4 regions of the Acetobacterium sp. UBA5834 genome follow, and region 1 is predicted to be linked to each of the others. Evidence: riboswitches for the same ligand, from Rfam matches in the RefSeq annotation. Region 1 holds a riboswitch; each other region holds the start of a gene.
What was found. Region 1 has a riboswitch for cobalamin ahead of thiC (phosphomethylpyrimidine synthase ThiC). Riboswitches for the same ligand answer to the same signal wherever they lie in the genome.
Positions count from the first base shown of each region.

Region 1 (3,101 bases):
AGCGGCGATATTGGAATTACTTAAACTCAAGGTCCGCATCGTATCGATATCGGCACCCATACTTAAATCCATAAAGCCATGGGCACCGGCGGCTTCAATGATTTTGAGCTTTTTGACTTCCATTTCCATGTCATCGCGGTCACCGGAGGTGCCCATCAGACCGTTAACTTTGACGTCCAGTCCGCCGCCGATGCCGCAGATTTTAGAACGGTTGCGCAATTTATTTTTAGGAATGACAATCCGGCCAGCGGCTACTCCCGCCCGGATAAATTCCGGGGTGAAGCCTTCGCTAATCGCCACCATTTCCATTTCTTCGGTAATTTTACCCGCCCGCGCTTTTAACATTTGGGTCATCGTTCGTTCCTCACTTCCTGGTTTTCGTCTCGTAAATACTTGCCGACAATTTTCATGGCACAGAAGTCGCCGCACATGCTGCACTCGGAGGCGAAGTTGGTGCTGCGATCTTTCCAGACTTTTGTGGCAGTTTCGGTATCGATGGCCAGTTCCATCTGTCGGCCCCAGTTGAGTTCCCGCCGGGCGTGGGACATTTCCAGATCCCAGGCAATCGCCGCCGGATGACCTTTGCCGACATCACCGGCATGGGCGGCAATGCGGCTGGCCATCACGCCCAGATAGACATCTTCGGCACTGGGCATACCGATGTGTTCGGCCGGGGTCACATAGCAGAGAAAGTCCGCGCCATAATAGGCGGCAATCGCTCCGCCAATGGCACCAGTGACATGATCCATCCCGGCCCCGGAATCAGTGGGCAGACAACCAAAGACAAAGTAGGGTGCACCACCGCATAATTGTTTTTGTAATTGGACAGTCGTTTGAATCTGATCCAGCGGCACGTGGCCAGGACCTTTAACCATCACCTGAACGCCAGCCGCCCGGGCCTTTTTAACCAGGCCGCCGAGGATCACCAATTCATGAACCTGAGCGCCATCCAGTGAATCAGCGATACAGCCGGGACGCATGCCGTCGGCAAAACTCAGGACGACATCATATTTTTTACAGATTTCCAGGACCCGGTCATATTGGGTAAAGAAAGGATTTTCACAGTGGTTGTGAATCATCCAGCCGATCAGATGGGAGCCTCCATAACTTACCAGGGGATCAATCCGGCCTTCTTCTTTGGCGCGGTTGATCACGTCCATGGTGGTGCCGCAGTGCAGGGCTAAAAAGCTGACACCATCAGCAGCCTGTTTTTCCATCATCGCAAACATGTCGTCGGCGGTCATATCTAAAGCGGTACCGTATTTTTCCTGAGCCATGGCCAGGGTTTGATACAGGGGCAGGGTACCGACTGGCCGATCCACTGTAGCTAAGACTTTTTCACGCATTGCATCGATTGGGCCCCGGACACTTAAGTCCATCAGGGTATCGGCCTTGGCCTTAATGGCCTGGTCAATTTTAGCCATTTCACCGGCGATGGTGTCGTCAACTTCATACATCCCGACGCTGGCTGAGACCTTGGTAAACAGTCCTTTACCGACTGCCACCGGGTTGATATTGGGGCGGGCGCTTTTAAGAATAACGATTTCGCCAGCGGCCACTCCCTGGCGAATCAGCTCGGGATCGAGTCCTTCTTTTTCGGCCACATAAATCATTTCGGCGGTGATTTCACCCGCCCGTGCTTTTTCCAGAATTGTCATTGTTTCCTCCTGAATGATTGTTGGTATTTTAGCAAATAAAAAAGTCCACAGCAGTTATTATAAAAATAACCGCCATGAACTTTACCTTCGTTCATTCAGGATCGATCATAGGCAGGTCTCCTGACTTGGGGTTTTAGCGCTACGCCACACCTTCCCATTAAAAAACAGTGGTCTTTGTGGTTTGCTCCGCCCTTACAGTGATGGGTTCGTTCAGGACTCTCACCTGATTCCCTATTCTCCTTATTGCTAAGGCACCATATGCTCGCTTTTCGATTTACTTGTTTTTGATTATACAACCTAAAAAATAAATGTGCAAGAAAAAAATTAAAAAAATGATTTGGACAGTTGAGATAAAAAAAGAATCAAACTATGTTATAATAAATCAAATGAATGAGGGAGGTGAGAGGATGAATCTTGTTTTTATCTGGTTGATTTTGTTTATCGTTTTTCTGGTAGCTGAACTGGTTACAGCTGGGGCGTTGGTTTCAATCTGGTTTTGTGTGGGCTCTTTGGTGGCTTTAGTTGCTGCCTATTTTGGCGCGGCTTTCTGGGTGCAGATGATCGTTTTTTTTGTCGTTTCCATTGGTTTATTATTGGGTACAAAGCCGTTTTTAAAGAAACATCTGGATCCCAAAAAAATGGCGACCAATGCCGATCGGATACTTAAAAACCGGGGCATTGTTGAAGAAGAAATCAATAACCTCAAAGGTCAGGGGGCGGTCAAAATAGACGGGAAGTCCTGGTCAGCCCGAAATGTCGATGGTGAGGTTGTTATTCCGATTGGTGCTGAAGTGACTGTTGTGGGAATCGAAGGCGTTAAGGCCATGGTTCGGGCAGCTGAGAAAGAAACTATTTCAAAATAAAAGGAGGAAAAAAACATGTATGGACTCATTATTTTAGGTGTCATCTTTATCATTTTTATTGTTGTGATTATTGTCAATGCCAAGATTGTTCCTCAGGCCAATGCCTATGTAGTCGAACGGCTGGGAGCTTATCATTCTACCTGGGAAACCGGTTTTCATATTGCGATACCAATTCTAGACCGGATCTCCAAGCGAATCAGTTTAAAAGAGCGGGTAGCCGATTTTCCACCACAACCGGTTATCACCAAAGATAACGTCACAATGCAAATTGACACGGTTATATATTTGCAGGTAACCGATCCCAAATTTTATATGTATGGGGTGGATAATCCCATGAAGGCAATTGAAAACTTAACGGCTACGACCCTTCGTAATATCATCGGAGATATGGAGCTTGATGCAACGCTCACCTCCCGAGATGTCATTAATACCAAGATGCGGGTGATTCTCGATGAAGCCACCGATCCCTGGGGGATTAAAATTAATCGGGTCGAGCTTAAAAATATTATGCCACCAGAAGCGATCCAAAATGCGATGGAACGGCAGATGAAGGCCGAGCGGGAACGACGTGAAAAAATTC
Region 1 covers NZ_DJGY01000060.1:87,122-90,222, reverse strand. Annotated here, with positions in the region: gene bzaB (B12 lower ligand biosynthesis ThiC-like protein BzaB) at 1-354, opposite strand, end outside; gene thiC (phosphomethylpyrimidine synthase ThiC) at 351-1,658, opposite strand; cobalamin riboswitch at 1,753-1,932, opposite strand; gene B3F51_RS11980 (NfeD family protein) at 2,066-2,521, shown strand; gene B3F51_RS11975 (SPFH domain-containing protein) at 2,537-3,101, shown strand, end outside.

Region 2 (3,101 bases), on a different contig from region 1:
AACCCGTGAAATACTGTACACCACCAGAATGGTGGTAAAGGAACCAACAAAGGCTAAAATCGCCGTACCATTCATTCCGAACAAACTGCTGGAAAAATTCATGACAATACCAATCGTCGCCCCCAGCGCCGCCCCGGAGGATACTCCTAAAATATAGGGGTCGGCCATCGGGTTTTTAAAAATGCCCTGGTAGGCGGCGCCACAGATAGCCAGCACTCCACCGGTAATAAAGGCCAAAATAATCCGGGGCAGACGGACATTCCAGATAATCGCAATGGCCCCGTCACTGATATTTTCCATCCCAAGATCGATATGAAAAATCTGATCCAATAGAATTTTATTGGCATCCCAAAAAGAAATCGATGCCACCCCCAATAAGGTACAGACGTAAATGATGATGATGCACATGGCAATGGACAGGATGATGCCATATTTCTTGACGGTATTCTTCATGTATTCTCCCACTAATCATTTTGTCTGTTCACCCCCTGAGTCTCTCTACTTAAGAAAACCAGGGGGCGAACAGCCTTCGCCCCATCAGACAAACTTATTTGGTAAATATTTCCGGATAAATGCTTTCGGCTATTAAGGCCATCCCCTCAATAATTCGGGGACCGGGCCGCTGAATCATATCACTTTCCGGGGTCAGGTATTCAAAGTAGATCAGTTGATCATTAATGATCGCATTGATCTTATCAAAACCAGCGGTGGCTTTAACATCCTCCGGTTTGGTATAAAGCGAAATATAAACATCCGGATTATCAGCAATGATTTCTTCGGTGCTGAGCTGCGGCCATTGTTCTGCTCCATCAGCGGCAATATTGACGGCGTTCAAATCGGTCAGCATCGAATCCAAAGTGGACCCGGGACCAGCGGTATAGAATTTTCCGATATCAAAGAAAACTGACTTTTGGGTTTTGGCAGTCTTCGCCTTTTCGATTAACGCTTCTCGGTCAGCTTGCATTTTTTTAACTATTTCAGTCGCTTTGTCGTTGGCATTGGTGACCTCGCCAGCCTGAACAATATTGGCCAGGACGCCGTCAATATTGGCAGCATTAAAGGTAATTACCTTGGCGCCAGTGGCTTCCAACTGTTGTTTGATATCATCGGAGACAAAATCCGAGGCCACCACAATATCCGGTGCCAACTCAATAATTTTTTCCAGGGTTGGTGCGTTAAAACTACCAATATCGGTCACGGCTAAAGCGGCTTCGGGGTAATCACAGTATTTGGTCCGTCCGACGACCTTGTCCCCCTGATCCAGGGCAAACAGGATTTCGGTTGTTGCCGGAGACAATGAGACGATCTTCTGGGGTTCTTTTTCAATGGTCACTGAATTACCGGCATTATCGGTTACCGTGACCGGGTAAGTAGTCGAGCCGCTTTTTGTTTCGACGCCTGATTCATCCGCTGTCGTTTTGCCTGGCTGACAGCCGGTAAAGGATACCATTAAAGCAATCACAGCAAGAATCACCAACCAATTTCGCATGCTTTTCTTTTTCATTTTCGTCCTTCTTTTTCTTTATTTTTTTGCATTTTTTTGCAAAAATAAATCCAGCTTCCTGTGGAGGCTGGATACTAAACAAACGGTTTAATCCTGTTCTTCCCACCGAAGAATATCAATGATTATGAGTGTCCTGACTTATGCATATTCTTGATTCTCACTTCCCATCCTTAAAGACAGTGGCACAAAAATCTCGTTGGCAATTACAGTAGCGGGGGCTGTAGAGGTCTTCCACCTCTTTCCTCATCACTTCTTTATTTATATTAGTGGCAGTGTATCATAGAATCGGCAACTTTTCAATTGATTATTTTTGCGGTGGTTTTTCATCATTTATGGCCAGACTCTCAAGCACCGCCCGGGCAAAATCAAGCGGTTCCTTTTCCCGCCAGTCTTCATTGGCCAGCACCTCGTAGGAAATGATCGTAATCGTTGGCACGGTCAGAATTTCGGCCATTACCTGATCTAAGGGAATGCTGCCTTCGCCGGGAATCCAGTGGCGGTCAGCCTTAAAATCATTGTCGGACAGGTGCAGGGCCTTAAGCCGGTCTTTATGCTTTTTTAGAATCCGGCCGCAGTTCTGTTCTTCCAGAAAATCGTGGGAGCTGTCATAGCACATCCCAAAGCGGGGGGCATTAATCTGATCGAGCAGATAACAAAGCAGATGCTGGCGGGAAACATTTTCCACCGCCAGATCGACATCGTATTTTTCGGCGGCATCAGCCAGCTCGGAGAAGAAGGCCAGGCCTTTATCGAGATCCGGCTCAAATTCATCGAGATCATTGGTGTGCATCACCATCGCCGGGATTTCAAAAGCCTGGCAATCTTTGAGATAATCTTTGAACATCTGCAGCTTGGGTTTTATCTCCATCCGGGAGGCGGTCCAGATGTCGCTGTAGCCGATAAAGGGGGCATGGATATTGGTGATCCCCAAACCGTTTTTTCGAACCAACTCTGGGAATTCTTCTTTTTTTAAGGCCCAGGGCTCAAACTCATCCTCCCAGGAAATCATCACCTCATCAAAACCGGCATCGGCAATGATTTTGATGCGGTCTTCAAATTTCATAAAATAGCCAAACCAGGAAAACATACTATACTTCATAATGGCCTCGCATTCTCAAATAAATTTAGGTCTTTTGCTGATATTTACCCGTGCTCTTCAAATCGCCACTCTGGTCATCTTTTAAAAACTGCGCTATAATATCTCTAATACTAAAATTGGAGCGTGTTCATGAAAAAATATTACAAAGGCATCTTGATCGGCATTGGCTTTATCGCCTTATCCGCCATTCTTTACTATTCGCATTTTTTGATTTTCAAGGATTCTCATCATATCTTTTTGTATCTGCTGGGCGACATTGCCTTTTTACCGATTGAAGTCTTATTGGTTTCGGTGATTTTTCATAAGGTCATTGAAGATAAGGATAAAAAAGAACGGCTCAAAAAAGTCAACATGGTACTCAGTGTTTTCTTCTCCGAGGCCGGTGTTGAACTGATGCAGTTCTTTTCCCGGGAAGATCAACACCTCCCAGATTTTCGCGAATTTCTGCTGATCAAACCGCAGTGGGATAACCGGGATTATAAAAACGCCCTGAAGAAT
Region 2 covers NZ_DJGY01000020.1:102,715-105,815, forward strand. Annotated here, with positions in the region: gene B3F51_RS04760 (FecCD family ABC transporter permease) at 1-453, opposite strand, end outside; gene B3F51_RS04765 (ABC transporter substrate-binding protein) at 548-1,504, opposite strand; cobalamin riboswitch at 1,611-1,803, opposite strand; gene B3F51_RS04770 (sugar phosphate isomerase/epimerase family protein) at 1,809-2,603, opposite strand; gene B3F51_RS04775 (hypothetical protein) at 2,733-3,101, shown strand, end outside.
Region 2: it holds a riboswitch for cobalamin, as region 1 does, so the genes downstream of both, B3F51_RS04765 (ABC transporter substrate-binding protein) here and thiC (phosphomethylpyrimidine synthase ThiC) in region 1, are expected to answer to the same signal.

Region 3 (3,101 bases), on a different contig from region 1:
ATTTCGTTACTGGGAATAAACCCTGACGATGTGGTGGTGGATATCGGCGCCGGTACCGGCGGTTTGACCATGGAAGCAGCTTATGCCGCCGAAAATGGCAAGGTCTATGCCGTGGAAGCCAAACAAACAGCCCTGGAGCTGGTGCAAAAGAATAAAGACCATTTTAAGGCCGATAACGTGGTGATTATCCCCGGCAAGGCGCCCGAGGCGCTGGCTGAAATCAAAGAGCCGGTAGATCGGGTCATCATCGGCGGTTCCGGTGGGAATATGGAAAGCCTTTTTCAGTGGTGTAAAGCCAATACCGGCCCCGGCGGCCGGGTCATTGCCAACTTTGTGACCCTGGAGAACGCCGCCCAGGCCACCACGCTGATGAATCAGTATTTTGACAATGTCGAACTGATTCAGGTCGGTATCAGCCGGGGCGAAGGCATCGGTGGTTTAACGATGCTGAAGGCCGCCAACCCGATTTTTATTATTACTGGCGACGTGAACTAAACAACCGTTTCGGTATTTACGAAACTCAATAAAACGAACAATGGTTGCGTCCAAGCAGTTTTCACAAACAATTTTGTAACGTGTAGGCGAACAGGCGATAGCCTGTACGCCGTACAGTGTAGAAATTGTTTCGTGCAAAACTGATTGGTAAGCTTGCGACACTTTCGGAATTGCAGAAAAACTGCTATTGACAAGCAGCAGTTTTTCGTGTAGAATGAATTCAATTAAATAGTGAACTTGTCCTATATTCAAGGGAAAAAGGTGTAAATCCTTTGCTGTAATCGCAGCTGTAAAACATGATGACCGTCTCATAGCCACTGTTAAGAAATTAGCGGGAAGGGAGATGGAAAGTTGATTGTTAAGCCAGAAGACCTGTTTGTAGTGATTTCTTAACAACCTCCGATTTAGAGGACTTTAAGAGCATTATATTTAGATTTGTAAGTATGATTCTTTTATCCTTCTCCGTTGGAGAAGGATTTTTTTTCGTCTTGCCGTCGGTGACGATCGCAAGCGAACCGGGAAGTGTGTGATTTCCGGCAGTTGGTTACTTTCTCCTAGCCAATTTTAGAATCTCTTCGAATAAAGGGACATCTCCAAGTCAGTATTTAATACCCTTCCTCGGGGATGGTGTGTGACATCCCCGAATTTACCTTGCTTTCATTAATTTACATTTTTGATAGAATTTATTCCTCATTTCTGCTTAGATTTTTCTGGCCAAAAATTTGAGCACCAATAAAAGAAGTGCATTTTCTTATGGATGCGCTTTTTTTATTGGAATGGATTTCTTTTAATAAAAAATATTTTTGAAAAAGCGCCGAAAATGGTATACTTGCTATAAAAAATACTGATAACTATTCAGATAGGAAGGTCACAGATGAGAATTCACTATTTACAGCACGTCGCCTTTGAAAATCCCGGCAGTATTCTAAAATGGGCCCAAGCCAACAATTATCCCGTCACTGCGACACAATTGTATAACGATGAAGTGCTGCCGGAGGTGAGTGATTTTGATTGGCTGGTGGTGATGGGGGGGCCGATGAACATTTATGAAGAAGCGGAATACCCCTGGCTGAAGGCCGAAAAAGCATTCATTAAAGCCGCTATTGAAGCCAACAAGGTAGTCCTAGGACTGTGTCTCGGCAGTCAGTTGATTGCGGATATCATCGGCGGGAAGGTCGTGAAAAATAAGCAAAAAGAAATCGGTTGGTTTCCGATCACGTTTTTTGAAGAAGCCAAAGCATCGCCACTGTTTGCCTTTTTCCCGGACAATCCAGTCGTGTTTCACTGGCATGGGGACACCTTTGTCGAGTTGCCGCCGGAGGCCACCGTCATTGCAGCCAGTGCCGCCTGTCAAAACCAGGCCTTCGTCTACCAGAAACGGGTTTTTGGCTTTCAGTTTCATCTGGAAAATACCCAGGCAATTATTAAAGATCTGATTAAAAATTGCGGCGATGAAATGATCCCCAGTGATTTTGTACAGCGGCCGGAGGAAGTCATGGCCCACCCGGAATACATCCTTCAGGACAATCTCTGGATGGCAGCTTTTTTAGACCAGCTGAAACTACTGGTTGAAGCTGACCGGATTTAATAAAAATCTTTATTCACAACAACTGACTGGTGAAAAAGTGGGTAAATATAAATCAGAATCTATTTAAGCAATTCTAAAATTCAAAAGAGTTGATCAAAAATTGCTTTGCGTTTAGTTTCCACAAACAATTTTGTAACGTGTAGGCGAACAGGCGATAGCCTGTACGACGTACAGTGTAAAAATTGTTTCGTGCGAAACTGAATGCGAAGCTCACGGCACTTGTGCAAAAGTCTAAGAAACAATTTGATTGAAAGGAATTTTATAATGAAAAAGGTAATGCTTAACGAAATGACCGCCCTGGAAGTTCAGGAGCTGTTAAAAAATGCCGATCAGGTCACCGCCATTGTGACCTTTGGATCCTGCGAGAGCCATGGCTGGCATTGCTGCCTGGGGCCGGACTTTTTTGTGCCCTCCGAGGTGGCCAAACGCGTGGCGCAGAAGCTTAACAATGTGGTAGTGCTACCCTGCGTTCCCTTTGGGACTTCGATTCATTATAACTCTTACCCGATGTCAATCACCTTGCGCTATGAAACCGAGATTGCCATTGCCGAGGATATCTTTGAGAGTCTGATTAACAATGGCATCAAACACATTTATATTCTAAATGGTCATGACGGTAATATTCCGGCGCTCGAAATAGCCGCCCATAAGGTCAAGGATCGCCATCGCGAGGCAAAATTTCTTTATCTGCCGGATTGGTGGACCAAGGTTGGCCCGATTATGGGTGACCGCTTTGAAGTCTGGAACGGACTGGGCCATGGCGGTGAAGGCGAAACCTCGATTATGATGGCGCTACGCCCGGAACTGGTCAAGCTGGAAGATGCGGTATCCCAGGTACCGGAAAATGTCATTAAGATCAATGAAAAGGTTGACATTATCTGGGATATCAAGGAACTCACGGCCACTGGGGCCACTGGCGACCCCACAAAAGCCAGCATAAAAAAAGGCGAGCAAATGCTTGAGATCTTTGTCGATTTGGTGGCCAGCGCCATTGAAGAAATGAATAGCCGGGGTTGGG
Region 3 covers NZ_DJGY01000020.1:92,161-95,261, reverse strand. Annotated here, with positions in the region: gene cbiT (precorrin-6Y C5,15-methyltransferase (decarboxylating) subunit CbiT) at 1-495, shown strand, start outside; cobalamin riboswitch at 701-889, shown strand; gene B3F51_RS04715 (type 1 glutamine amidotransferase) at 1,370-2,083, shown strand; gene B3F51_RS04710 (creatininase family protein) at 2,348-3,101, shown strand, end outside.
Region 3: it holds a riboswitch for cobalamin, as region 1 does, so the genes downstream of both, B3F51_RS04715 (type 1 glutamine amidotransferase) here and thiC (phosphomethylpyrimidine synthase ThiC) in region 1, are expected to answer to the same signal.

Region 4 (3,101 bases), on a different contig from region 1:
GCTGGCAACAGCGGGGTGCTTTTATGGATGCAAATCCTGATGATTACCTTTGGTGGGCTGTTGGGATCAGTTCTGGATAGCTTTATGGGCGCTGCTTTCCAGGCCAAATATATCAGCCATGAAACCGGTGAGCTGACCGAAAAACCGGTGGATAATAATAAACCCAATCAGCTTTATAGCGGGCTGGCCTTTGTCAACAATGACTTTGTTAATTTTGCCAGTTCATTGCTGGCCGCCAGCCTGGTGTTGCTTTTTGTCCAGCTGCAGTAAAGGCCGGGATGGGGAAATCGTTTTGAGGAAAGGAAAAGATTGATGATTAAGCAGGCTTATTTTCAGGGAAAAAACAAAAAACGCCGCTATTTTGAAGGCTGGTATTTTAAATGTATCAGCGCCGATCGCAAACATGCCATTGCCATTATTCCGGGAATGGCCATCGATCCCCAGGGGAACCGGCAGGCTTTTATCCAGGTCATCAATGCTGTCACCGGAAAAACCTGGTATCATCATTTTCCCTATCCCGAGTTCAATGCCAAAACGGATCGGTTTGATGTGGAAATTGAGAATAATAGTTTTAACGCCCAGGGGTTATCGCTAAATGTCGGAACGGCGGAAGGCAGTATCAAAGGGCGGTTGACCTTTCACAATAGCCATCCCTTTCCCAAGGGTTTAAGGCACCCGGGGATCATGGGGCCCTTTGGTATACTGCCCTTTATGGAATGCTACCACGCTATTATCCATTTATATCATGAAATAAAGGGTGATATTGAGCTGGATGGCGAGATTCTCGATTTTAATGGTGGGGTCGGTTATATTGAAAAAGATTATGGTCGATCTTTTCCCAAAACCTATCTCTGGCTTCAGGCCAGTCATTTTGATGGGGGAAATGCATCATTTGTCTTTTCACGGGCGAATATTCCTTTTTTAGGGATGGCGTTTCCCGGTTTCTTTGCTTACTTCACTGATTTTAACGGGATTACCCGGCGTTTTGCTACCTATAATTTTTCCCGGCTGGAGAAATGGGAAGTTGATACCACAAAGGGAACCTGCGCTGGGGAACTTGAAGGTCCGAATGGGGCCCTCGCTTTTAAAGCGCAGATGGCCAGTGGCGGTCGGCTGCGGGCACCGGTGGATGGACTGATGGATCGCGAGATTGTCGAGAGTATTACGGCCAAGGTTTGGCTGCGTTTAACAAACAATCAGGGCGATGTCATCTTTGAGAGCATCAGCAGCGATGCGGGGATGGAGATCTGTCTGGAGGAAGGGGTTGCAGTGAAGCAAGAATCCGAATAAATAAAACCCATTGTCAGGCAGAATCATTTATTGAAGTTGCCAAAAAGGTGTTTTATTGGGGATTGCAAGTATGATATAATAAGCCAAATTAAATAATCATTTTCAGGTGCCCCTCGGGGAGAATAGGAAAATAAGTGAGAAGCTTATACGGGCCCGCCGCTGTAAATTGGGAATTTCTGTCAAGATGCCACTGTTTAAAAAATGGGAAGGCGACAGAGGTGATGATCATGAGTCAGAAGACCTGCCGGAGAATTAGATGATGAGAGATGTGGAAAGTCTACGCTTTGTTGGCGTAGCTTTTTTTTGTTTAAAAAGGGTTTGATAGGTTTTGTAAACAGTGACCAGAGAATAAAAAATAAGAGAGGGACGTATTGAAAGCAGTGGTATTGGAAAAACCGGGGGAATTGGTGATAAAAGATAAGGACATGCCGGTCTGCGGTGATGGCGAGATGCTTGTTAAGGTCAGAGCCTGCAATATTTGCCGAACTGATTTAAAATGTGCCACCATGGGCCAACGGGATCTGGTTTATCCCCGGGTTTTGGGACATGAAATTGCCGGTGAGATCATTGCCCGAGGCAAAAAAGTTATTGGTCATCAGGTGGGCCAACGGGTGCACGTTCATCCGGGGATTTCCTGTGGGGTCTGTGATTATTGTAAAAGTGGTCAGGATAATCTCTGTGATCAGATTAAGATTTTGGGCTTTAATTTTGATGGCGGTTTTCAGGAAGTGATCAGAATTGATAAGCAGGCGATCAAATCCAAGATTGTCAATCTGATTCGGAATGATGATCTGGCTTATGAAGAAATATCGTTTATTGAACCACTGGCCTGTTGTGTCAACATTCAGGATCGCCTTCAGTTGAACCGGAAAGCGGCGCTGGTCATTATCGGTGGCGGCCGTTTGGGCCTGCTTAACCTGTTTGTGGCGAAAGCGGAAGGAATCCAAAATATGATCCTGATCGAAGCCAATGAAGAGCGTCGTGACCGTGGCAAAGCCTTGGGATTTGATGCCGTTTTTAGCGGCGATGAGCCAGATCTGCTCGATCAGTTAAAGAGTTGCAGCAATGGTCATGGAGTCGACGGAGTAATCCCCTGCTGTCCAGGGCCAGAGGCCTTTGATCTGGCCCTGGAAATCCTCAGAAAACAGGGAACGTTCGGTTATTTCAGTGGACTAAGCCGCAATGAAGACTTCCAACTGGACATCAACCGGATTCACTACAAGGAAATTACCGTAGTCGGATCTTATGGCTGCAGTGTTAAGCATAGTCAAAAGGCCAAAACCCTGCTTGAATCAAGAAAAATTGATGTCCGGCCACTTATTTCTCATCGGGTCAAACTGGAAGAACTGGAACGGGGAATGGACTATATTAGAAACAGCGATGGTTATTCAACCATTGTGGTGATGAAGTGATGGCCGTCTGTCAAAGTGAGATCGAAGCAGTAGTGAATTAATAAATAAGAAAGAAAAATTAAAGGAGCAATTAAATGGAAAAAACAATCAGCATGAAAGATTATGGTCAGGTGATTACCCAGCTGATCAATAAGGAAAACCTGTCAAAAGATGATTCCAAAGAAATGTTCATGGAAATATTAAGTGATAAGCAAACAGCCATGCAACAGGGCGCTTTTTTAGCGGCCCTCAGTGCGAAAGGGGCAACCCCGGCAGAAGTGGCCGGAAGTTTTGAAGCGATTTATGAAGTGGATACCTTTAAGGTGGAACCGGTCACTGAGTTTCCGATTGTGGATAACTGCGGCACCGGGATGGATAGTTTTAAAACCTTCAATATCAGCACCGTGGCATCGATTATTG
Region 4 covers NZ_DJGY01000012.1:48,785-51,885, forward strand. Annotated here, with positions in the region: gene B3F51_RS02715 (DUF92 domain-containing protein) at 1-270, shown strand, start outside; gene B3F51_RS02720 (tocopherol cyclase family protein) at 313-1,290, shown strand; cobalamin riboswitch at 1,378-1,553, shown strand; gene B3F51_RS02725 (alcohol dehydrogenase catalytic domain-containing protein) at 1,671-2,702, shown strand; gene trpD (anthranilate phosphoribosyltransferase) at 2,777-3,101, shown strand, end outside.
Region 4: it holds a riboswitch for cobalamin, as region 1 does, so the genes downstream of both, B3F51_RS02725 (alcohol dehydrogenase catalytic domain-containing protein) here and thiC (phosphomethylpyrimidine synthase ThiC) in region 1, are expected to answer to the same signal.